One region of the Streptacidiphilus sp. PAMC 29251 genome, then DNA from elsewhere that is predicted to be linked to it. Evidence: riboswitches for the same ligand, from Rfam matches in the RefSeq annotation. Region 1 holds a riboswitch; each other region holds the start of a gene.
The links. A riboswitch is a leader RNA that binds a small molecule or an ion and turns the genes downstream of it on or off. The one in region 1 is predicted to bind S-adenosylmethionine.
Positions count from the first base shown of each region.

Region 2: linked by a shared signal. The riboswitch ahead of thrC (threonine synthase) and the one ahead of ACXKR8_RS09360 (putative leader peptide) in region 1 are both predicted to bind S-adenosylmethionine.
Region 3: linked by a shared signal. The riboswitch ahead of ACXKR8_RS13270 (aminotransferase class V-fold PLP-dependent enzyme) and the one ahead of ACXKR8_RS09360 (putative leader peptide) in region 1 are both predicted to bind S-adenosylmethionine.

Region 1 is NZ_CM135725.2:1,966,750-1,974,270, forward strand. It holds gene ACXKR8_RS09330 (amino acid ABC transporter permease) at 1-212, opposite strand, end outside; gene ACXKR8_RS09335 (transporter substrate-binding domain-containing protein) at 232-795, opposite strand; gene ACXKR8_RS09340 (hypothetical protein) at 934-1,263, shown strand; gene ACXKR8_RS09345 (amino acid ABC transporter ATP-binding protein) at 1,285-2,037, opposite strand; gene ACXKR8_RS09350 (amino acid ABC transporter permease) at 2,100-3,083, opposite strand; gene ACXKR8_RS09355 (putative leader peptide) at 3,240-3,326, opposite strand; SAM riboswitch class IV at 3,362-3,470, opposite strand; SAM riboswitch class IV at 3,635-3,748, shown strand; gene ACXKR8_RS09360 (putative leader peptide) at 3,769-3,855, shown strand; gene ACXKR8_RS09365 (LLM class flavin-dependent oxidoreductase) at 4,019-5,242, shown strand; gene ACXKR8_RS09370 (NtaA/DmoA family FMN-dependent monooxygenase) at 5,258-6,646, shown strand; gene ACXKR8_RS09375 (LLM class flavin-dependent oxidoreductase) at 6,643-7,521, shown strand, end outside.
Region 2 is NZ_CM135725.2:4,617,648-4,625,168, forward strand. It holds gene ACXKR8_RS21590 (MoaD/ThiS family protein) at 168-443, opposite strand; gene thrC (threonine synthase) at 440-1,735, opposite strand; SAM riboswitch class I at 1,729-1,863, opposite strand; gene ACXKR8_RS21600 (glucosyl-3-phosphoglycerate synthase) at 2,068-3,033, shown strand; gene ACXKR8_RS21605 (alpha,alpha-trehalose-phosphate synthase (UDP-forming)) at 3,064-4,494, shown strand; gene ACXKR8_RS21610 (hypothetical protein) at 4,507-5,235, opposite strand; gene ACXKR8_RS21615 (serine/threonine-protein kinase) at 5,232-6,953, opposite strand; gene ACXKR8_RS21620 (RNA-guided endonuclease InsQ/TnpB family protein) at 6,989-7,521, opposite strand, start outside.
Region 3 is NZ_CM135725.2:2,841,436-2,848,956, forward strand. It holds partial or broken gene ACXKR8_RS13260 (rhomboid family intramembrane serine protease) at 1-427, shown strand, start outside; gene ACXKR8_RS13265 (Lrp/AsnC family transcriptional regulator) at 424-705, shown strand; partial or broken gene ACXKR8_RS13270 (aminotransferase class V-fold PLP-dependent enzyme) at 740-2,112, opposite strand; SAM riboswitch class IV at 2,168-2,302, opposite strand; gene trpD (anthranilate phosphoribosyltransferase) at 2,373-3,443, opposite strand; gene ACXKR8_RS13280 (hypothetical protein) at 3,522-3,932, opposite strand; gene ctaE (aa3-type cytochrome oxidase subunit III) at 4,238-4,858, shown strand; gene qcrC (cytochrome bc1 complex diheme cytochrome c subunit) at 4,966-5,784, shown strand; gene qcrA (cytochrome bc1 complex Rieske iron-sulfur subunit) at 5,781-6,854, shown strand; gene qcrB (cytochrome bc1 complex cytochrome b subunit) at 6,857-7,521, shown strand, end outside.

The DNA.
Region 1 (7,521 bases):
AACCGGTCCCACTGGTAGAAGGGGTTGCTGACCAGCCCGTGGGCGAACTGGGCGGCGAGCACCAGCACGATCAGGGTGGCGATCCAGCGGCCCGGGTGCCGCAGCGGGATGACCCGCTGGGAGGAGAGCGGGCGCTGCGCTTCGGCGGCGGCGGGCTCGGCGTCGTCCGGCGGTCTGTCGGCGATGGAGACGCTGGGAACGGGTTCGGTCATCGGAGGGACTCCTGCCGGATCAGAAAGTGGTGGGCGGATTGACGACGGAGGTGGAGAGGCCGATGCCGGGAACGCCCCACTTCGCGAAGATCTTGGCGTAGTCCCCGCTGGCGATGAGCTTGTTCACCGCGTCGCTGAGCGCCTTGGAGATCGGCGAGTTCTTGGCGGTGACGAAGCCGACCGGGGTGGTGCTGATCTGGCCGAGGTACTTGGTGTCCGGGATGTGGGTCGACTCGTACTTCAGGCTCAGGGTCGGGCCGAAGTAGATGTCCACCTTGCCGTTGGCCAGGCCCAGGAAGATCGGCGCGGTGTCAGCGAAGTACTGCACCTTGTAGGGGCTCTTGCCGGCCGCGGCGCACTTGGACGCGCCGTCGGTGAGGATCTGCTGGAAGGTCGAGCCCGGGCTGGTGGCGACGTTGAAGCCGCACAGGTCGGTGAGGGTGGTGGCGCTGTCGATCTTGAGGTCCTTGGCGCCCAGGAAGGACTGGCCGTCGTTGAGGTAGGTGGCGAAGTCGACCACCTGCTCCCGGGCCTTGGTGGCGCCGAAGTTGTCCTGGCCCACGTCGTACTTGCCGTTCTGCACACCGGGATGACGGTGGGGAAGGTGCCGTACTGCACGTCCCAGGTCACCCCGAGCACCTTGGCGACGGCGTCGCGCAGGTCGATGTCGAGGCCGACGGCCTTGCCGTCCGGGCCCTGGCCGCCGTGCGGCAGGCCGGAGGTGCCGACCACCTGGCTGGTGCCCAGGATCAGCGAGCCGCGACTCTGCACCGCCGCCGGGAGTTCGGCCTTCAGCGCGGGGTCGGCCTGGATCGAGGACACCACGTCCTGGGTCGGCAGCGCGGTGGACGCGGCCTGGGCCGGCTGGGCCGCCTGCGACGCCTGGGACGAGGAGCCGGCCGCGGGCGTCACCGTCTTGCCGGAGCTGGAGGAACCGCAGGCGGTGAGCAGAGCCAGAACGGCGGTGGCGGCGAGCGCGGCGGATGCCTTATGGGGGACGTGCGACACGGAAGTTCCTTTCAGGGAACGGAAAATGGCATGGCGGTGGTAGGGAAGTGGCGCAGGGGCGGTGTTAGAGGACTGCGGCGAGGAAGGCGCGGGCCCGTTCATGGCTCGGATCGGCCAGCACCTCGGCCGGGGAGCCGGACTCGATGATCCGGCCGCCGTCGAGGAAGACCATGGTGTCGGCGACCTCCCGGGCGAAGCCGATCTCATGGGTGACCACGATCATGGTCATCCCGCTGAGGGCGAGGTCCTTCATCACCGCGAGCACCTCGCCGACCAGTTCGGGGTCGAGCGCGCTGGTGGGTTCGTCGAACAGCAGCAGCTGCGGGTCCATCGCCAGCGCACGGGCGATCGCCACCCGCTGCTGCTGGCCGCCGGACAGCTGCCGGGGGTAGGAGTCCTCCCGCCCGGCCAGGCCGACCCGCTCCAGCAGTTCGCGGGCCCTGGCTGCGGCCTGCTTCCGGGAGCTGCCGCGCACCGCCACCGGGGCCTCGACGATGTTCTCCAGCACGGTGAGGTGCGGAAACAGGTTGAACTGCTGGAAGACCATGCCGACCCGGGCCCGCTGCCGGGTGATCGTCCGGGGGCGCAGCTCATGCAGTTTGCCGCCGTGGTGGCGGTAGCCGATGATCTCGCCGCCCACCTCGACGAACCCGGCGTCGGGCCGTTCCAGGTGGTTGATGCTGCGCAGCAGGGTGGACTTGCCGGATCCGGAGGGGCCGAGCAGGACGGTCACCTCGCCCTGGCGTACGTCCAGGTCGATCCCGTCCAGCACCAGGTGGGTGCCGAAGCTCTTGCGCAGGCCCCGGATCCGGACCAGCGGCGGCTCCACCGCGTCCGGCACGGCCGCGTCCTGCACCGGCTCGCTCACGAGAGGCTCGCTCATGAGAGGCCCGCCAGTTCGCGTCCGGTCCGCCCGAGCAGCGGCACATTGCCCCGGAAGGTCTGCCAGAAGCCCTCCCCGGAACGGCGGTTGCTGCCTCGGGCGTAGTGCCGCTCGACGAAGTACTGGCCGATCGAGAGCAGCGTGGTGAGGATGATGTACCAGAGCGTGGCCACCAGCAGCAGCGGGATGATCAGGTAGTTCTGGTTGTAGATCAGCTGGGACGAGTAGAGCAGGTCCTGCACCGCGATCACGCTGACGATCGAGGTCGCCTTCAGCATCCCGATCAGCAGATTGCCCGACGCCGGGACGATGGCCGGCATCGCCTGCGGCAGCACGATCCGGCGGAAGATCCGCCCCTGTCCCAGACCCAGCGCCTCGGCCGCCTCGGTCTGGCCGTGCTCGACCGAGAGGATGCCGCCCCTGACGATCTCCGAGGAGAAGGCGGCGACGTCCAGGGTCAGCCCGACGAAGGCGGCCAGGATGCCGCTGAACAGATGCGCGGTCTTCACCGTCACGAACTCATGGCCGAACGGGATGCCCAAGGACAACTTCGGGTAGAGCGAGGCTAGTTCATACCAGAAGAGCAGTTGCACCAGCGGCGGCACCGACCGGATCAGCCAGACGAAGCCGAAGCTGAGCCCGCGCAGCACCGGGTTCCGCGACAGCCGCATCGCGGCCACCCCGATCCCCAGCAGATAGCCGGTGGCCATCACCGCCGCGGTGAGCCAGAGCGTCAGCTCAAGGCCCTTCAGGATCGACCCGTTCAGGAAGAAACTGCCGACCGTGCCCCACTGGAACCTGCTGTTGCTGAACACCGTGTGGACGAACATCGCGAACAGCACCAGCAGCGCCGCGGCCGAGACCCACTGGCCCGGACGGCGCAGCGGGACGAGTTTCGCGGCGAGCAGCTGCTCGTCCGAGGGCGGCGGCGGGGGTTCCGGTGCGGCGGGTATCCGGGCGAGGGTGTCCGAGCGGCTCATGGTGTGCTTTCCATCCCGTGGGGGCGCAGCACCACTCCGTGGCCCGGGGAGGGGCTCGGACGGGTGGCGGCGTGGTGGGGTGAGGGCGTGATCGAGTCGGAATCACGGCGTTGAGAAACGCCGGTTTGGTCACGGACCGTGGTCAGGAGACCGGGGTCAACAGACCGGGGATGTCCTCGGACACAAGGCGCTGCTCACCCGAAGCAGGTCGACATGGCGTCGGGCCACTCGCTGTGCCTGCATCTGGATCACCTCGCTCGTCTTCCGGCCCCACCGGGGCCTCGCGCTTACAGGAGAATCGTCCTGTCGGGTCGTCACCTGGAGCACCCCACCGCGTCGGAGGGTTGCCGGTCAGCGAGCCAGGGCTTGGTGCTGACGCTCATAACCAGGGCCGATGCTAACCGCTCAGCAGATTTTAGACAATGCCGTCCATCTGCTGGGAAGACTTTCCGACCACCCGGTGTTGGGGCAAAGGAAGTTGATGTTTTCTCGAACCCGAGTCGATCACTGGGGATTGTGTTCGACGCCCAACCGGAGCTACCGTGAGCTCAGGTTATGAGCGTCAGCGACAAGCCCTGGCTTGCTGACCAGCAACCCTCCGACGCGGCGGGGTGCTCCAGGTGACGACCAGGCGGTGCCGGTCCAGGCAACCGCAAGCGCGCGAGTGAAGGCGGAGGTGACAGCAGTGCGTCGATCCATCGGCACGTACTCCCGTCGGCACATCGATCTTCAGCGCATCGCCAGCGCCCTCTGTCCGACCTGCCGGGCCTGACCCTCAGCCTGAGCCGCAGCGCGTCCACCGCGCTCCGCACCCGCACGTACCTCTCCCTCTCCGCACCGCCGACGCCGCCCCGGGCCCAGCCCCGGCGCGGGTTCCGTTCGGCATGCCCTCCGCACCGGTGGCGCCCCCACCCGTAGCAGGAAGCGACATCCCCATGCCTCAGCCACACCCTGCCCTCCACCTCTCGGTGGCCCTGGACGGCGCCGGCTGGCACCCCGCCGCCTGGCGCGAACCAGATGCCCGCCCGAAGGAGCTGCTCACCGCGGCGTACTGGGCCGATCTGGTCGCCGAGGCCGAGCGCGGGCTGCTGGACTTCGTCACCATCGAGGACTCGCTCGGCCTGCAGTCCTCCGGGCTCTCCGCCCCGGACCAGCGCACCGACCGGGTCAGGGGCCGCCTGGACGCGGTGCTCATCGCCGCCCGGATCGCGCCGCTGACGCAGCACATCGGGGTGGTCCCCACCGCGGTGGTCACCCACACCGAGCCGTTCCACCTCTCCAAGGCGATCGCCACCCTGGACTATGTGAGCACCGGCCGGGCGGGGGTCAGGGTGCAGGTCGCCGGACGCCCCGACGAGGCCGAGCTCTTCGGCCGCCGCACCGTGCCGTCGTTCCGGCTGGAGGACTTCGCCAAGCCGGAGGTCCAGGCGCTGCTCACCGAGTTGTTCGACGAGGCCGCCGACTACGTCGAGGCGGTCCGCCGGCTCTGGGACAGCTGGGAGGACGACGCGGAGATCCGCGACACCGCCACCGGCCGTTTCGTCGACCGCGACAAGCTGCACTACATCGACTTCGAGGGCGGCAAGTTCAGCGTCAAGGGGCCGTCCATCACCCCGCGCCCGCCGCAGGGGCAGCCGATCGTGGCGGCGCTGGCGCATGCCACCGTCCCGTTCCGGCTGGTCGCCCGCTCGGCCGATGTCGGCTTCGTCACACCGCGTGACCGCGAGGACGCCGGGGCGATCCTCGCCGAGATCCGCGCCGAGCAGGAAGCGGCCGGCCGCAGCGAGGAGACCGTGCACGTCTTCGGCGACCTGGTGGTGTTCCTGGACGACAGCAGTGACGCGGCGCAGGCCCGCCGGGAACGGCTGGACACCGTGGCCGGCGAGCCGTACAGCAGCGACGCGCAGATCTTCGCCGGGACCCCCGCCGAGCTGGCCGACCTGCTGCAGGACTGGCAGCAGGCCGGTCTGACCGGCTTCCGGCTGCGCCCGGCCACCCTGCCGCACGACCTGGAGCAGATCACCCGCGGGCTGGTGCCGGAGCTGCAGCGCCGCGACGCCTTCCGTACCGCCTACCAGGCCGACACCCTGCGCGGGCTGCTGGGCCTGACCCGCCCCGCGAACCGCTACGCCGCCGCCGCCCGACCCGCCGCAGGCTGAGGAGAGACCGGAACCATGAGCAAGCCCCTGAAGCAGATCCACCTCGCGGCGCACTTCCCCGGGGTGAACAACACCACGGTGTGGAGCGACCCCGAGGCCGGCAGCCACATCGAGTTCAGCTCCTTCGCCCACTTCGCCCGCACCGCCGAGCGCGCCAAGTTCGACTTCCTCTTCCTGGCCGAGGGCCTGCGGCTGCGCGAGCAGGGCGGCAAGGTCTACGACCTGGACGTGGTCGGCCGCCCCGACACCTTCACCGTGCTGGCCGCGCTGGCCGCGGTCACCGAGCGGATCGGGCTGACCGGCACCATCAACTCCACCTTCAACGAGCCCTACGAGGTGGCCCGGCAGTTCGCCTCGCTGGACCACCTCTCGGACGGCCGGGCCGCCTGGAACGTGGTCACCTCCTGGGATGCCTTCACCGGCGAGAACTTCCGCCGCGGCGGCTTCCTCAAGCAGGAGGACCGCTACTCCCGCGCCCAGCAGTTCCTGGCCACCACGGCCGAGCTGTTCGACTCCTGGGACGGCAGCGAGATCGTCGCCGACCAGGAGTCCGGGGTGTTCCTCGGCGACGCCGACGCCGGCCGGTTCGAGCACCACGACCAGCACTTCGACATCGCCGGCCGGTTCAACGTGCCGCGCAGCCCGCAGGGGCGCCCGGTGATCTTCCAGGCCGGGGACTCGGAGGAGGGCCGGGAGTTCGCCGCCTCCACCGCCGACGCCATCTTCAGCCGGCACAGCGCCCTGGAGCCGGGCAAGGCCTTCTACACCGACGTCAAGGGCCGGTTGGCCCGCTACGGCCGAAGCCGGGACGAGCTGCTGATCCTGCCCGCCGCCACCTTTGTCCTCGGCGACACCGACGCCGACGCCGTCGAGCAGGCCCGCGAGGTGCGCCGGGCCCAGGTCAGCGGACAGACCGCGATCAAGTTCCTGGAGCAGCTCTGGAACCGCGACCTCAGCTCCTACGACCCGGACGGGCCGCTGCCGGAGATCGACCCCGATCCCGGCGAGCACACCATCGCCCGCGGCCGGGCCAGTGTGCGGATGTACCGGGACCCGCTGGCGACCGCCAAGGAGTGGCGCGAGAAGGCCGCCGCGCAGAAGCTCTCCATCCGCGACCTGGTGATCGAGACCACCAGCCGGCAGACCTTCGTCGGCTCCCCCGACACCGTCGCCACCACCATCAACGACTTCGTCCAGGCCGACGCCAGCGACGGCTTCATCCTGGTCCCGCACATCACCCCGCAGGGCCTGGACGGCTTCGCCGACACCGTGGTCCCGCTGCTGCAGGAGCGCGGGGTGTTCCGCAGCGAGTACGAGGGCAGCACCCTGCGGGACCACCTCGGCCTGGCCCAGCCGGGCGCGGGCGGCGGCAGTTCGGCGGCGGCGGAGCGGGTGGCCTCGTGAAGTTCATCCAGATCACCCTGATCGTGCACGCCCCGGACCCGGTCACCGGGGTCCAGGTGTCCACCCAGGAGCGGTTCCGGCAGGTGGTCGACAGCGCGCTGCAGGCCGAGGAGCTGGGCTTCGACGGCTTCGGCGTGGGCGAGCGGCACGAGCGGCCCTTCATCTCCTCCTCGCCGCCGGTGGTGCTCAGCCACATCGCCGCGCTGACCAAGCGGGTCCGGCTGTTCACCGCGGTCACCACGCTCAGCCTGCTGGACCCGGTCCGCGCCTACGAGGACTACGCCACCCTGGACCACCTCTCCGGCGGCCGGCTCGAACTGATCATCGGCAAGGGCAACGGCGCGGCACAGCGCGAGCTGTTCCAGGTCACCCCCGAGGACCAGTGGGACCGCAACGCCGAGTCCTACGAACTGTTCCGGGAGATCTGGCGCAACGACAAGGTCACCGCCTCGCCGAAGTTCCGCCCCGAACTGCATGACGCCGAGGTCTGGCCCCGGCCGTTCCAGCAGCCGATCCGGGTCTGGCACGGCAGCGCCACCAGCCGCGAGTCGGTGGACCTGGCCGCCCGCTACGGCGACCCGCTGTTCTCCGCCAATGTGACCAACGCCATCGAGCCCTACGCCGAGCTGGTCCGCTACTACCGCGAGCGCTGGGAGCACTACGGCCACGACCCGGCCCAGGCCGCGGTCGGCGCGGGCACGGCCGGCTACTACGCCGCGCCCACCTCGCAGCAGGCGCTGGCCGACTACCGCCCGGTGTTCGAGGGCTACCTCGGCTTCCAGAAGCGGCTCGGCGTGGAGCCGGTGTTCCCGACCCTGGAGGACTTCGTCGAGCGCAGTTCCGCGCTGATCGGCAGCCCGCAGCAGGTGATCGAG
Region 2 (7,521 bases), 2.7 Mb from region 1:
CAGGTGGTGGCAGATACCGGAAGAGAAGGGGTTTGAATACCGCGCGGACCGCGCGGCCTGCCTCAACCGGAAGCCACTCTACCGCTGTCCCGGGAAAGCAAGAACCGGGGTGCCCTCCTGATGGAGGAAGGCACCCCGGCTTTTGTCAGGCGGCGGAACGAATGAAATCAGCCACCGGCCACGGCGGGAATGATCGACACCGCGCCGCCGTCGGCGATCACGGTTTCCAGGCCGTCGGCGAAACGCACGTCGTCGTCGTTCACATACACATTGACGAAACGTCGCAGCTTGCCGCTGTCGTCGAGGATGCGGCCGCCGATCCCGGCGTGGTGGGCCTCCAGGTCGGCGATGACAGCGGCGAGGGTGGCGCCCTCGGCCTTCACCTCGGCGGCGCCGCCGGTGTAGGTGCGCAGGATGGTCGGGATGCGGACGGAGACGCTCATGCGAGGCCAGCCTCTCGGAAGGAGTCAAGGGTGGGGCGGATGGTGGCGGACAGGCCGGTGGTGGCTTCCACCGCGTCCAGGGTCTTCAGGCCGTCGCCGGTGTTGAGGACCACGGTCTCGACGGCCGGGTCGAGCAGGCCGTTCTTGATCAGCTTCTGCAGCACGCCCACGGTGACCCCGCCCGCCGTCTCGGCGAAGATCCCCTCGGTCCGGGCCAGCAGCTTGATCGCGTCCACGACCTCCTCGTCGTTGACGTCCTCGACCGCGCCGCCGGTGCGCCGGCAGATGTCCAGCACATAGGGGCCGTCCGCCGGGTTGCCGATCGCCAGCGACTTGGCGATGGTGTTCGGCTTCTGCGGGCGGATCACGTCGTGGCCGGCCTTGAAGGCCACCGAGACCGGGGAGCAGCCCTCGGCCTGGGCGCCGAAGATCTTGTAGGGCTTGTCCTCGACCAGGCCGAGCGCGATCAGCTCCTTGAGCCCCTTGTCGATCTTCGTCAGCTGGGAGCCGGAGGCGATCGGGATCACCAGCTGGTCCGGCAGCCGCCAGCCCAGCTGCTCGCAGATCTCGTACGCCAGGGTCTTCGAGCCCTCGCCGTAGTACGGCCGCAGATTGACGTTGACGAAGCCCCAGCCCTCACCGGCCGGGTCGCCGATCAGCTCCGAGCAGAAGCGGTTCACATCGTCGTAGTTGCCCTCGATGCCGACCAGCTCGCCGCCGTACACGGCAGCCATCACGATCTTGCCCTGCTCCAGGTCCTGCGGGATGAACACGCAGGAGCGGAGCCCGGTGCGGGCGGCGGCGGCGCCCACCGCTCCGGCCAGGTTGCCGGTGGAGGAGCAGGAGAGGGTGGTGAAGCCGAAGACCCGGGCGGCCTCGACGGCGATCGCGACGACCCGGTCCTTGAAGGAGTGGGTCGGGTTGCCGGAGTCGTCCTTGACGTACAGGCCGCCGGTGACGCCCAGCTCGCGGGCCAGGTTGTCGGCCTTGACCAGCTTGGTCCAGCCGGGGTTGATGTTGGGCCTGGTCGCCACGTCCGCGGAGACCGGCAGCAGCGGCGCGTAGCGCCAGATGTTCGCCGGGCCCGCCTCGATCCGCGCCCGGAGCGCCTCGGGGTCGCCGCTCGGCAGCTCGTAGGCCACCTCAAGGGGCCCGAAGCACTCGGTACAGGCGAAGTCGGGGGCGAGCGGGGTCCGCGCACCGCACTCCCTGCAGGACAGGGCGACGGCGGGACCGAAAGACTCGGGTGTGACAGTTACAGCAGCCATGATGGCGAGGCCCTCTCTCCTCATCTTCCCCGCGACGCGTTTCGCCGCAGGACGGAATTGGCACCTTCCCCACCAGGGCCTTGACGGCTGTAGCTGGCAGGAGGGTTGCCGGGACTTCAACGGGCCGTTCCCTCAGTCCCTCTGGATGAGCTCTATGGCGACCGGTCGCAGCCGGACCGCGTTTGTGCTCCGGCGCTTGGATACTGTGGTCGCACCGGAGTGGAGCTGACGACGTGTGTCCACCGTGCGGCGGACGCGTGTCATCCCCAAGACTGTAACCGAAGCGACGCCCGCGATCACTGGGCGTCCGCGAGACGAGACGCGCATCACGGCCCGTGTCACACCAGAGGAGTCCTGTGCTTGACGAGGTCGCGGACTGGCTGCGCCACCGCTCCTGGGCGGCCGCCGACCGCTCGCTGCCCGAGCTGCTCGCCGCCAAGCGGGCGAGCGGCAGCACCGTCAGCGTGGTGCTGCCCGCGCTGGACGAGGAGGCCACGGTCGGCGGGATCGTGTCCGCCATCCGCCGCGACCTGATGGACGCCGTGCCGCTGGTGGACGAACTGGTCGTGGTCGACTCCGGCTCCGGCGACCGCACCGCGCAGGTCGCCGCCGACGCCGGGGCCCGGGTGGTGCACCGCGACTCGATACTTCCCGAGCTGCCGGTGCTGCCCGGCAAGGGCGAGGTGCTGTGGCGCTCGCTCCTCGCCACCAGCGGCGACATCGTCTGCTTCATCGACGCCGACCTGCGCGAGTTCGACTCCGCCTTCGTCTCCGGCATCGTCGGGCCGCTGCTCACCGAGCCCGAGGTGGCCTTCGTCAAGGCCATGTACGACCGGCCGCTGGAGACCGAGGACGCGGTCATCCCGGCCGGCGGCGGACGGGTCACCGAGCTGGTCGCCCGCCCGCTGCTGAACCTCTACTGGCCGCGGCTGGCAGGTTTCGTCCAGCCGCTCGGCGGCGAGTACGCGGCCCGGCGCTCGCTGCTGGAGCGGCTGCCCTTCCCCACCGGCTACGGCGTGGAGCTGGGCCTGCTGGTGGACGCCCTGGAGCTGGCCGGGCTCGACGCCCTGGCCCAGGTGGACGTCGGCGTCCGGCACCACCGGCACCAGGACGCGCAGGCCCTCGGCCGGATGGCGGCCACCATCCAGCTCACCGCGCTGGACCGGCTGGTCCGCAGCAACCGGATCAAGGCCGCGGACGACCTGGCCACCCCGAGGCTCACCCAGTTCACCCGCACCGCGGCCGGATTCACCCCCACCACCGCGGACATCCCGGTCACCGACCGGCCACCCATCGTCACGCTGACCGCGAACGACGTTTGACCCGGTCACGAGTAGGCAAGGCTGAGCACCATGGTCACAGCTAGTCCGGCATCGATTCTGCTCGCCTCCAACCGGGGTCCGATCTCGTTCACCGTCGAGGACGACGGCACCCTCACCCCACGCCGGGGCGGCGGCGGGCTGGTCTCCGGGCTGAGCGCCATCGGCGACGAGGTCGACTCGGTCTGGGTCTGCGCCGCGCTGTCGGAGGGCGACCGCGCCGCGACCCGGCAGGGTCTGGACGACCCCTCGGTACGGATGCTGGACATCGACCCGGGCACCTTCGCCCGGGCCTACAACGGGATCGCCAACTCGACCCTCTGGTTCGTCCACCACCTGATCTTCAACACCCCGACCACCCCGGTCTTCGGCAGCTCCTTCCGGCGCGAGTGGGCCTCCTACGAGGCGTACAACACCGCCTTCGCCGAGGCCCTGGCCGAGAACGCGGCGCCGGGCGCCACCGTGCTGGTCCAGGACTACCACCTGTCACTGACCCCCCGGCTGCTCCGCGAGCTGCGGCCCGACCTGCGGATCGGGCACTTCTCGCACACCCCCTGGGCCCCGCCGGACTACTACCGGCTGCTGCCCGACGACGTGGCCCGGGACGTGCTGGCCGGGATCCTGGGCGCGGACCACGCCGGGTTCCTCACCCGGCGCTGGGCCGGCGCCTTCGCCGACTGCTGCGAGGCGATCCTCGGCGCCGACGTCGACCGGGACGCCCTCACCGTCACCTACAAGGGCCGGACCACCCAGCTCGGGGTGCACGCGCTGGGCGCGGACGGCGACTTCCTGCGCGAGCGGGCGCACCGTCCGGACGTGGACTCCCGGCTGGCCTCGCTGCGCGAGGCGGTCGGCGACCGGAAGACCGTGGTCCGGGTGGACCGGACCGAGCTGTCCAAGAACATCGTCCGCGGCCTGCACGCCTACCGGCACCTGCTGCGGACCCGCGACGAGTGGCTGGACCGGGTCGTCCACATCGCCTTCGCCTACCCCTCCCGGCACGACCTGCCGGAGTACCGCGAGTACACCGCCTCGGTGCTGCGGGTGGCCCAGGAGATCAACGACGAGTTCGGCACGCCGACCTGGCAGCCGGTGATGCTGCAGGTGGACGACGACTTCGCGCGCTCGCTGGCCGCGTACCGGCTGGCCGACGTGGCGTTGGTGAACCCGATCAGGGACGGCATGAACCTGGTCGCCAAGGAGGTCCCGGTGGTCTCCGACCAGGGCTGCGCCCTGGTCCTCTCCCGCGAGGCCGGCGCCTACGAGGAGCTGGGCCAGGACGCCATCGTGGTCAACCCCTACGACATCATCGCCACGGCGGAGGCCCTGCACACCGCCCTGACCATGCCGGAGCAGGAGCGCACGGCCCGCAGCCGGCGGCTGGCCGCGGCGAGCACGGCGCTGCCGCCGTCGGCCTGGTTCCTGGAGCAGTACCAGGCCCTGACGGAGGATCAGAAGGGCTGAGCTATTGCGAGGTTATTTCGAGCAGGAGTAGTTGAAGGTGGCGGAGGCGGAGTGGTCACCGGGCTCGGTGATCTCCACCGTCGCCGTCGCCTGCAGATTGCCGCGGCCCTGAACGGTCCAGTGGAACGGCAGCGACACCTGGTGCACCCCCGAGGGGACGGTCCTGGTCTGCATCCCGTCGTCCTCGCCGTCACTGCGGAGCCAGCGGTACTGGATCTTCCCGGAGCCGCCGTTGGTGTTGACCACGGCGTTGATCTGCTCGGTGCCGTCGCAGGCCAGGGCGGCCGGGCTGGTGGTGACCTTGACCGAGCTGATGGCCAGCGGGGTGGCGAAGTGGTTCCACAGCAGGAACGCGACCACCCCGAGGAAGACCAAGGCGGCCAGCAGGAAGCCGCCCAGCAGCCGCTTCTTCGGCTTCTTCTCCTCGGCGCCGGCAGCGGCGCCGGCCGGGCCGGCGCCTTGCCAGACGGCCATGGTCCGCGCGGTCTTGGGGTCGGGCACGCCCGGCCCGAACCTGATCAGACTCTCAGCGGGCGGCTCAGCGCCGGGCGCGGGCGTCGGCGAGAACACCGTCGGCGTCGCCTCATACGCCGGCATCGGCGCGCCGTACCCGTACCCGCCGCCCCCACCCAGCTGCACGGTCGAGGTGTCCGGCGGGGGCGCAGGCTCATACTGCGGCCGCAGCCGAAAAGTGCCGTCCTGCGGAACGGCGTCGTAGGGGGTGTCTTCCGGGGTGGTCATCCGATTACCTCGCAGTACAGAACGACGCTGGCGTTGGACCAGAGGAAGTTGGGATCATCGGGGATCGAGTGCGAGAAGACCTGCTGGCTGGCGCACCCGTTGGCCAAGGTGACAGCGGTGAAGCCGTCGGCCAGGAGGAGTTTCTGCGCCGAGGCGAGCGTGTAGCGCTCGGTCAGGACCGGGAACGCCAAGCAGGCGTAGGTGCGTGACGAGAAGCTCACCTTGCTGGTCTTGGGCACCGAGGTACCGGCACGCAGGCTCTGTGCGTAGACCCCGGCCGGGGCGGCGGCAGTGCACGTCTGAGCCAGGGTGTAGGTGATGTTGTCCTTGGCGAAGCCGACCCTGACCAGCGTCGCCTGGGCGGTGCCGGTGGCCAGACCGTTCAGGTTGGGAACGGTGACCTTGGGGACCGGGGGGACCGTGGTCGGCGGGGCCTTGGTCGGCGGCGTCGTGGGGGCCTTCGTTGGGGCCTTGGTGGTGGGGGCGACCGTCACCGGCCCCCCGCCGGCCGGCGCGGTGGTCGGGGGCACCACCGTGGGGCTCACCGAGGCGGTCGGGGTCGCCGAGGGGGTCGGGGTCGTACTCGGGGTGGGCGTCGGCACCGGGGTCGGGGTGCCGCTCGGGGTGAATGACGTGATCGCGGTGGGGACCGGGTCGGCGACGGTCTTGGTGTGGCCGTTGCCTATCGCGCCCGAGGCGTACCCCCCGCCGAGCAGGGCCAGCAGCAGGGTTCCGGCCACACTGCCGACCAGCACCCGCTTGCGGATCAGCCGACCGCCCGACTTGCCCACGGCTCCGACACCCCCCAGGACCGTCGTCGCCACCGCCGTGGAGCCGTCCGCAGCGACACCCCCCGCGGAGGGGAACAGCAGCGGCAGCAACGCCGCCAACGCGGCCAGCTTCCGCTGGCCGGTCTCCTCCCAGCCCTCGCCGTAGGCGACCCCCGCGACCGACTCCAGCTCCGCGACGAACGCCGCCGCACTGCTGGGCCGCTCCTCGGCGGTCTTCGCCAGGCCGTGCCGGATCAGCGGGCGGACCGCCTCCGGCGCCAGCTCGTCCGGGATCGGGGCAGTGGTGTGCTGCACCACCAGCTCGGCGAACTCGGTGCCCGGGTACGGGCGCTTCCCGGTCAGGCACTCGAAGAAGGTGGCCGTCGCGGCGTAGACGTCCGCCGCCGGCGTGGCCGGGTCACCGGCCCACTGCTCCGGGGCCATGTACGGCGGGGTGCCGGCGATGCCGACCGCGTCGCCGGTCTTCACCGCGATGCCGAAGTCCACCAGCTTGGACGAGCCGTCCGCCGCGACCAGCACGTTCTCCGGCTTGTAGTCGCGGTGCACCACGCCCATCGCATGCGCTGCCGCAAGACCCAGCAGCGAGCCCTTGAGGACCACCAGCGCGGCCTCGGGGCCGGTCGCCCCGGCCTGCCGCAGCAGCGCCCGCAGGGCGATGCCGTCGACCAGCTCCATCACGATGGCGGCGCCGAGCGGCCCTTCCACGTACTCCCAGAGCCGCACCACGTACGGCGTCTCCAGGTCTCCGAGCAGCCGTGCCTCGTCGCGGAACTCCGCCAGGAAGTCCGCGTCGGCGCGGAGTTCCTCGCCGAGGTACTTGATGGCGACCGCCATGCCGGTCTCATCGTGCAGCGCCAGCACCACGCGCCCGCTGGCGCCCGAGCCGAGTTCTCGCGTGTGCCGGTATCCGGGAACAACCCATTCCATGCTCCTACTACCCCCTGTTTGACTTCCGCCCCGCGCTACAGCGCGAGGATTCCGGCTGCGCCTACGGCACGGGGGCTTCGCCCCGCAGGTGTACGCGGCGCCGGTGGTTGGCGCTTCGCGGACCGGCTGACGCCGAAGTCTCCACGCCCTGACACCGCATGCCCTGCGGCGTTTTGGTACTTGTCGAGGATGTTCTTCGCCGCGTTCACGTCGGCGTGCGCCAGGTGGCCGCAGGACGTGCACTCGAAGGCCGCTTGGCTCTCGCGGTTCTTCGGGTCCACGTGCCCGCACGGATTGCACGTCTGCGACGTGTACGCGGGATTGACCAGTACGACTGTGGTCCCGGTGTACCGGGCGGCGTTGCGCAGGGCGAGTTCGAGCAGGTGCCACCCCTTGTCCAGGATGACCCGGTTCAGGCCCCGCTTGGCAGCGACGTTGACGCCAGGAGCGTTCACTGTCCCGGCCGCGCTGCGGGTCATACTCTTCGTTCGAAGGTCTTCCAGGACCACCACGGCATTGTCCGTGGCGAGGCGGTTCGCGGCGTACGCGCAGAAATCCGCGCGCCGGT
Region 3 (7,521 bases), 870 kb from region 1:
GGAGCGGATGGGCCGGCTGCGCTACCTGCTCTGCTATCTGGGGCTGGGGTACCTGGCGACCTACGGCTACGCCCTGTTCGCCGTGCACGGCAGCAGCGGCACGCAGACCCTGGTGGGGGCCTCGGGGGCGATCGCCGGGGTGCTGGGGGCGTACCTGTGCCTCTACCCCAAGGCACGGGTGACCAGCCTGCTGCCGTTCCTGCTGTTCCTGCCGCTGCGCTTCCCGGCCTGGCTGGTGCTGGGGGTGTGGTTCGCGATCCAGTGGGCCTCGGTCGGCGCGCCCTCGGCGGCGGTCACCGGGGTCGCCTACACCGCCCATCTGATCGGCTTCGCCGGAGGCTTCCTCTTCTGCTGGCTGCTGTACTGCCGCAGGCGTGGATACTCTGGCCGGACGAAGCCGTCCATCCTGCCAGGAGAACCCCCGTGATCACCGCGATCGTGCTCATCAAGACCAGCGTCGACAGGATCCCTGAGATCGCCGAGACGATCGCCGCGATCGACGGCGTCAGCGAGGTGTACTCGGTGACCGGGCAGCACGACCTGGTGGCGATGGTCCGGGTGCGCGCCCACGACGACCTGGCCGAGGTGATCCCCGGCCAGGTCAACAAGGTGGCCGGGGTGGAGTCCACGGAGACCCACATCGCCTTCCGCACCTACTCCCGGCACGACCTGGACGCCGCCTTCGCGATCGGCCTCGACGAGTAGCCGCCGCTGGGAGGGACCCAGGCCAGGCGGCGAGTCAGGCCTGGCGGCGGGTGTCGGGCACGCAGCGGCCCCCTCGGTCCGGTAGGCCCACTGCGCGCCCTGGGTGACCAGCTCGCGCACGGCCGCGACGAAGCGGTCGATGTGCTCGTCGGGGGTGCCGGCCCCGAAGCTGACCCGGATCGCGTTGAGGCTGCGCTCCCCCGGCAGCGAGGCCTCGGGGGCGCCGCACTCGGACGGGGAGGCCTCCTCGCCGCCGAGCAGGGTCCGCACCAGCGGGTGCGCGCAGAACAGCCCGTCCCTGACGCCGATGCCGTACTCGGCGGACAGCGCGGCGGAGAAGTGCGAGCTGTTCCAGTCCTGGACCACGAAGGAGAGCACGCCGACCCGCGGGTGGTCCTCGCCGAACAGGGTCAGCACCTTGACCTGGGGGATGTCGGCGAGCCCGGCCCGCAGCCGGCCGATCAGGTACTGCTCCCGGGCCACCAGCCGGTCGAACCCGGCCTCGGTGAGCGCCTTGCAGGCGGAGGCGATGGAGTAGGCCCCGATCACATTGGGCGAGCCGGCCTCGTGCCGGGCCGGCCCCTGCTGCCACTCCACCGCGACCGAGCCGTCGGCCTCCCGGGCCACGGTGCGGCTGGCGCCGCCGCCGGCCAGGTAGGGCTCGGCGGCGTCCAGCCAGTCGCTGCGGCCGGCCAGCACGCCCGCGCCGAAGGGGGCGTAGAGCTTGTGCCCGGAGAAGGCGACCCAGTCGACGTCGAGGTCGCGGACCGACACCGGGTGGTGCGGGGCCAGCTGGGCGGCGTCCAGGACGATCCGGGCGCCGTGCCGGTGCGCGGTGGCGGCCAGCTCGCGGACCGGCCAGATCTCCCCGGTGACATTGGACGCCCCGGTGACGCAGACCAGCTTGGGGCCCTCGGGACACTCCCCCAGCGCCTGGTCCAGCGCGGCCACCGCCTCCTCGGGGGAGCGCGGGGCGCGCAGGTAGCTGACGGTCAGGTCCTCGCGGCGCCACGGCAGCAGCGAGGCGTGGTGCTCGGTCTCGAAGGCGAACACCCGGGTGCCGGTCGGCAGCACACCCGCCAGCAGGTTCAGCGAGTCGGTGGTGGCCCGGGTGAAGACCACCTGGTCACCGCCGCGCAGGTCGAGGAACTCGGCGACGGTGGCCCGGCTCTGCTCGAACAGGTCGGTGGAGAGCTGGGACAGGTAGCCGGCCCCGCGGTGCACGCTGCCGTAGTAGGGGGCGTAGGCGGCGACGTCGTCCCAGACCCGCTGCAGGGCCGGAGCGCTGGCGGCGTAGTCCAGCGCGGCGTAGGTGACCTTGTCCCCGTCGACCAGCGGCACCTCGACGTCACGGCCGAGCACGGCCAGCGGCTCGCAGACAGCGACGACATCAGAGTACGTGGACATAGCGGCCCCTCCAGGGCATCCAGTGGACCCCTGGCCAATGGCCGTACAACAGAGGGATCCGCGCTTGCCCTGCGGCAGTGTTGCCGAAGGGCCTGGTCGTCACCCGGAAGCACCCCGCCACGGAAGGAGGGTTGCCGGACAGCAAGCCGGGGCCGCTGCGGATTTTCACCGCGTGCTGTCACTCGTGACCTGTGAAGAAGTATGACAGGGGTCCGCCCACCGGGAGAACCCCTGTCCAACATGTGGAACAGCCGTTGGGACTACTTGTGCGTCGCCGCAGCCCAGCGGGCCAGCGCCGCCTCCGCCGCGCCCGAGTCGATCGACTCGGCGGTGCGCTTCATCGCCGCCGCCAGCTGCTCCGCCAGCGGGGCCGCGGTCTGGTCCAGGGCGACCAGCGCCGAGGCGGAGTTGAGCAGGACCGCGTCCCGCACCGGGCCGTGCTCGCCGGCGAAGACCCGGCGGGCGACCTCGGCGTTGTACGTGGAGTCGGCCCCGCGCAGCGCCTCGATGCCGACGTACTCGATGCCGACGTCGTGCGGGTCGAAGGTGCTGCGCTCGACCTCGCCGTCGCGCACCTGCCAGACCGTGGAGGTGCCGGTGATGGTCAGCTCGTCCAGCCCGTCGTCGCCCCGGAAGACCAGCGCGGACGCGCCGCGCCTGGCCAGCACGCCGGCGATGAGCCCGGCCATCCTGCTGTCGAAGCAGCCCACCGCGTTGGACAGGACCCGGGCCGGGTTGGTGAGCGGGCCGAGCAGATTGAAGAAGGTGGGGATGCCCAGGTCGCCACGCGCCGGACCGGCGTGCCGCATGGCGGGGTGGAACACCGGGGCCGGGCAGTAGGTGATGCCGACCTCGGCGGCCACCTCGGCCACCCGCCGCGGCGTCAGGCCCAGGTTCACGCCCAGCTTCTCCAGCACGTCGGTGGCCCCGCTGGCGGAGGAGGCGGCCCGGTTGCCGTGCTTGACCACCAGCGCGCCGGCGCCGGCCGCGACCACCGCCGACATGGTGGAGATGTTCACGGTCTTGGCCCGGTCGCCGCCGGTGCCGACGATGTCCACCGCCCGCCCCGGCACCTCGATCACCGTGGCGTGCCCGTACATGGCCTCGACCAGGCCGGTGATCTCCTCCACCGTCTCGCCCTTGGCGCGCATCGCCACCATGAACGCGGCGACCTGGGCCGGGGTGGCCTCACCGGTCATGATCCGGTCCATCGCCCAGCCGGTCTCGGCGGCGGACAGGTCGGTACCCGCGATCAGCGTGCTGAGGACGTCCGGCCAGGAGCGCGCCTGCACGGGGTCGCCGCCGCCGTTCGCAGGAAACACGTGAGCCATGGCCGTGGGCCTCTCATTGGATGGGATGAGGGAGAGGCCCCAGCCTAGCGACCGGGCACATCGCCCGGACGGGAGATCTCAGCGAACGAGATGCGCGGCGCCCCGGAGCAGGGTGGTGGCCGCCTCGGCCAGCGCCACCGGGTCGACCGGCGCGGCGATGGCCGCGTCCGCCCGGCTCCAGGCGGCCAGCCAGGAGTCCTGCGGACGGCCGATCAGCACCAGCACCGGGGGGCAGCCGTAGACCTCGTCCTTGAGCTGGCGGCACAGGCCCATCCCGCCGACCGGGGTGGCCTCGCCGTCCAGCACCAGCAGGTCGAGCCGGCGGCCGCCCTTGGCGTGCGCGTCCAGGGCCTTGATCACGGCGGGCTCGGTGGCGCACTCCAGGTACTGAAGCTCCGCCAGGTCCGCGGCGGGGCGCTTCCCCAGGGCCAGCAGGACCTGCTCGCGCGTGTTTCGGTCGTCGCTGTAGACAAGAACGTTCAGTGCCATCGTCCGTTATCCCCCTGGGATGTGATCGGGACCACTTCGGCGTCCCGCGGATGCTACTCCGCCGGAGGGGGCTGTAGCACCGGTGCGTACCGGGGAGATCGTCGGGGCAGCCGTCCGGCGGTCCGGGGTTCACCATTTCGAGGGACCCACGGCCAGTCGCGCGAGGGCGGCCCGGTGCGGGGCTCCCCGCCATTCGGGCTACCTGCCTGGTCGTCAGGGGTCCGGCACCCGGCGGAGGGTACGACAGGGTGCGGACACACCGAGGAACCACCCCCGGAGTGAAGACGGAATAAGCGACCGACATAATGGCGGTCGTGGCGACAGCAACTGCAGTAGAAACCGGACACGCTCACGGATCGGTCAACCGGCCGAACCTGGTCAGCGTGGGAACCATCGTCTGGCTCGCGTCCGAGTTGATGTTCTTCGCGGCCCTGTTCGCGATGTACTTCACACTCCGCTCGGTGACCGGGACGGAATACTGGCATTCCCTCAACGAGGCCCTGAACGTTCCCTTCGCGTCGGTGAACACCACCGTCCTGGTGCTTTCTTCCTTCACCTGCCAGATGGGTGTGTTCGCCGCCGAGCGCGGCGACGTGAAGAAGCTCCGGGCCTGGTTCATGCTCACCTTCGTCATGGGCGCGATGTTCATCGGCGGTCAGATCTACGAGTACACGGACCTGGTGAAGGTTGACCACCTGTCCCTGTCCTCCTCCCCCTACGGCTCGGTGTTCTACCTGACCACCGGGTTCCACGGCATGCACGTGACAGGTGGCCTGATCGCCTTCCTGCTGGTCCTCGCCCGTACGTACGCCGCGAAGCGGTTCACGCACGAGCAGGCAACGGCCGCGATCGTCGTGTCCTACTACTGGCACTTCGTCGACGTGGTCTGGATCGGCCTCTTCGCGACCATCTATCTGATCAAGTAGTGCAGGGTCGGACCGTCCCCTCGGCTCACCGCCGGGCGGTCCCCACAGACCGACCTGACGGTCAACCAGACTCCAGACGCTCCAGATCCTCACACCGGGGTTAATCCGTGCCCAAGAATTCCAAGAAGCCGCTCTCCGCTCGACGACGCCACCCGCTGGCAGCGCTCGTCGTCCTACTCTTCGCGCTGGCGACCACCGGCGGGCTGTACGCCGCTTTCGCGCCTGCCAGCAGTGCGCAGGCGGACTCCGGCCAGTCCCTGTCGGTCGAGCAGGGCAAGAAGCTGTTCGCCGTCGGCTGCTCCAGCTGCCACGGCCTGAACGGCGAAGGCACCAAGATCGGCCCGACCCTGGTGGGTGTGGGTTCGGCCGCGGTGGACTTCCAGGTCGGCACCGGCCGGATGCCGGCCCAGCAGCCCGGCGCCCAGATCCCCGCGAAGCGCAACATCTACTCGCAGGCGCAGATCGACCAGCTGGCCGCCTTCGTCGGCTCGCTCGGCGCCGGTCCGACCGTCCCGACGGCCGACCAGTACGCCGCGGGCAATGTGTCCCGGGGCGGGGAGCTGTTCCGTACCAACTGCGCGATGTGCCACAACTTCGCGGGAGCCGGCGGCGCTCTGTCCGAGGGCAAGTTCGCGCCCTCGCTGGACGGTGTGAGCCCCAAGCACATGTACGAGGCCATGCAGACCGGGCCGCAGAGCATGCCGAACTTCCCGGACACCACGATGAGCCAGCAGAACAAGCAGGACATCATCGCCTACGTCACCCACACGACGGACCAGGCGAAGAACCCCAACTACGGCGGTCTCACGCTGGGCTCCCTCGGCCCGGTCACTGAGGGTCTGTTCGGCTGGATCTTCGCGCTGGGCGCCCTGATCGGTATCGCGATCTGGATCGCCGCCCGCACTCCCAAGGCCAAGAAGTCATGACGAGCCAGGACAACATGTCTGAAGAACACCTGCCGGTGGCCCAAGGGGCCCACGGCGGAGCGGTCGCCGTGGTCGGCGACTCCTTCGCCGATCCGGGGCTGCCGCCCCACGAGCACCGACGTACCGACATCGACGAGCGGGCCGCGGCCCGGGCCGAGCGCCAGGTGGCGTTCTGGTTCCTGCTCTCGATGATCGCGACGATCGGGTTCATCGCGTCCTACGTGGCGATCCCGCGCTCCAACGGCGACGGCCACACCGGGGTCGTGTACCTGTTCCCGCTCGGCCACCTCAGCGCGCTGAACTTCGCGCTGGGCATGACCCTGGGCGTGTCCCTGCTCGGCATCGGCGTCGGCGCGGTCCACTGGGCCCGCACGCTGATGTCGGACGAGGAGCACGCCGCCGAGCGGCACCCGATCGAGGCCTCCCCCGAGGTCCGCGAGCAGGTCTTCGCGGACTTCCGCCAGGGCGCCAAGGAGAGCGGCTTCGGCCGCCGCAAGCTGATCCGCACCACGATGATCGGCGCCATGGCGATGGTCCCGCTCTCGGCCGTGGTGCTGTTCCGCGACCTGGGCCCGCTGCCGGAGAAGAAGCTCGACTCCACCGCCTGGGCCAAGGGCAAGCTGCTGGTCAACATGAACACCGACGAGCCGCTGAAGGCCTCCGACATCAGTGTCGGCTCGCTGACCTTCGCGATGCCCGAGGGCGTCAAGGAGAGCGACGAGGACTTCCAGGAGGTCATCGCCAAGGCCGCGGTGATGCTGGTCCGGATGCAGCCGGACGACATCAAGGACAAGAAGTCGGCGTCCTGGGGCTACGAGGGCGTCCTGGTCTTCTCCAAGATCTGCACCCACGTCGGCTGCCCGATCAGCCTCTACGAGCAGCAGACGCACCACGTCCTGTGCCCGTGCCACCAGTCGACCTTCGACCTGGCCGACGGCGGCCGAGTGATCTTCGGCCCGGCCGGCCACCCGCTGCCGCAGCTGCAGGTGTCGGTCAACAGCGACGGGTACCTCGAGGCACTCGGCGACTTCAGCAAGCCCGTCGGCCCCGGCTTCTGGGAGCGCAGCTAACCATGACCATTCACGCGGAAACACCCGAACCGGACGACTCGCACGACGACCACCAGATCGGTCACAGCGAGGCCGGGGTCGAGCAGGCCCACATCGGCGAGAAGGCCGCGGACTGGGCCGACGGACGCCTCGGCATCTACGGCCTGGCCAAGGCCAACATGCGGAAGATCTTCCCGGACCACTGGTCCTTCATGCTCGGCGAGATCTGCCTCTACAGCTTCATCATCATCATCCTGACCGGCGTCTACCTGACGCTGTTCTTCACCCCCAGCATGGGCGAGGTCGTCTACCACGGCGCCTACACCCCGCTGGACGGCATCCGGATGTCGGAGGCCTACAAGTCGACGCTGGACATCAGCTTCGACGTCCGCGGCGGCCTGCTGATCCGTCAGATCCACCACTGGGCGGCCATCGTCTTCGTGGCGGCCATGCTGGTCCACATGATGCGCGTCTTCTTCACCGGCGCGTTCCGCAAGCCCCGCGAGATCAACTGGCTGTTCGGCTTCCTGCTGCTGTTCCTGGGCATGTTCGACGGCTTCATGGGCTACTCGCTCCCGGACGACCTGCTCTCCGGTACCGGTATCCGCTTCATGGAGGGCGCGATCCTGGCGACCCCGGTGGTCGGCAGCTACATCGCGATGTTCCTGTACGGGGGCCAGTTCCCCGG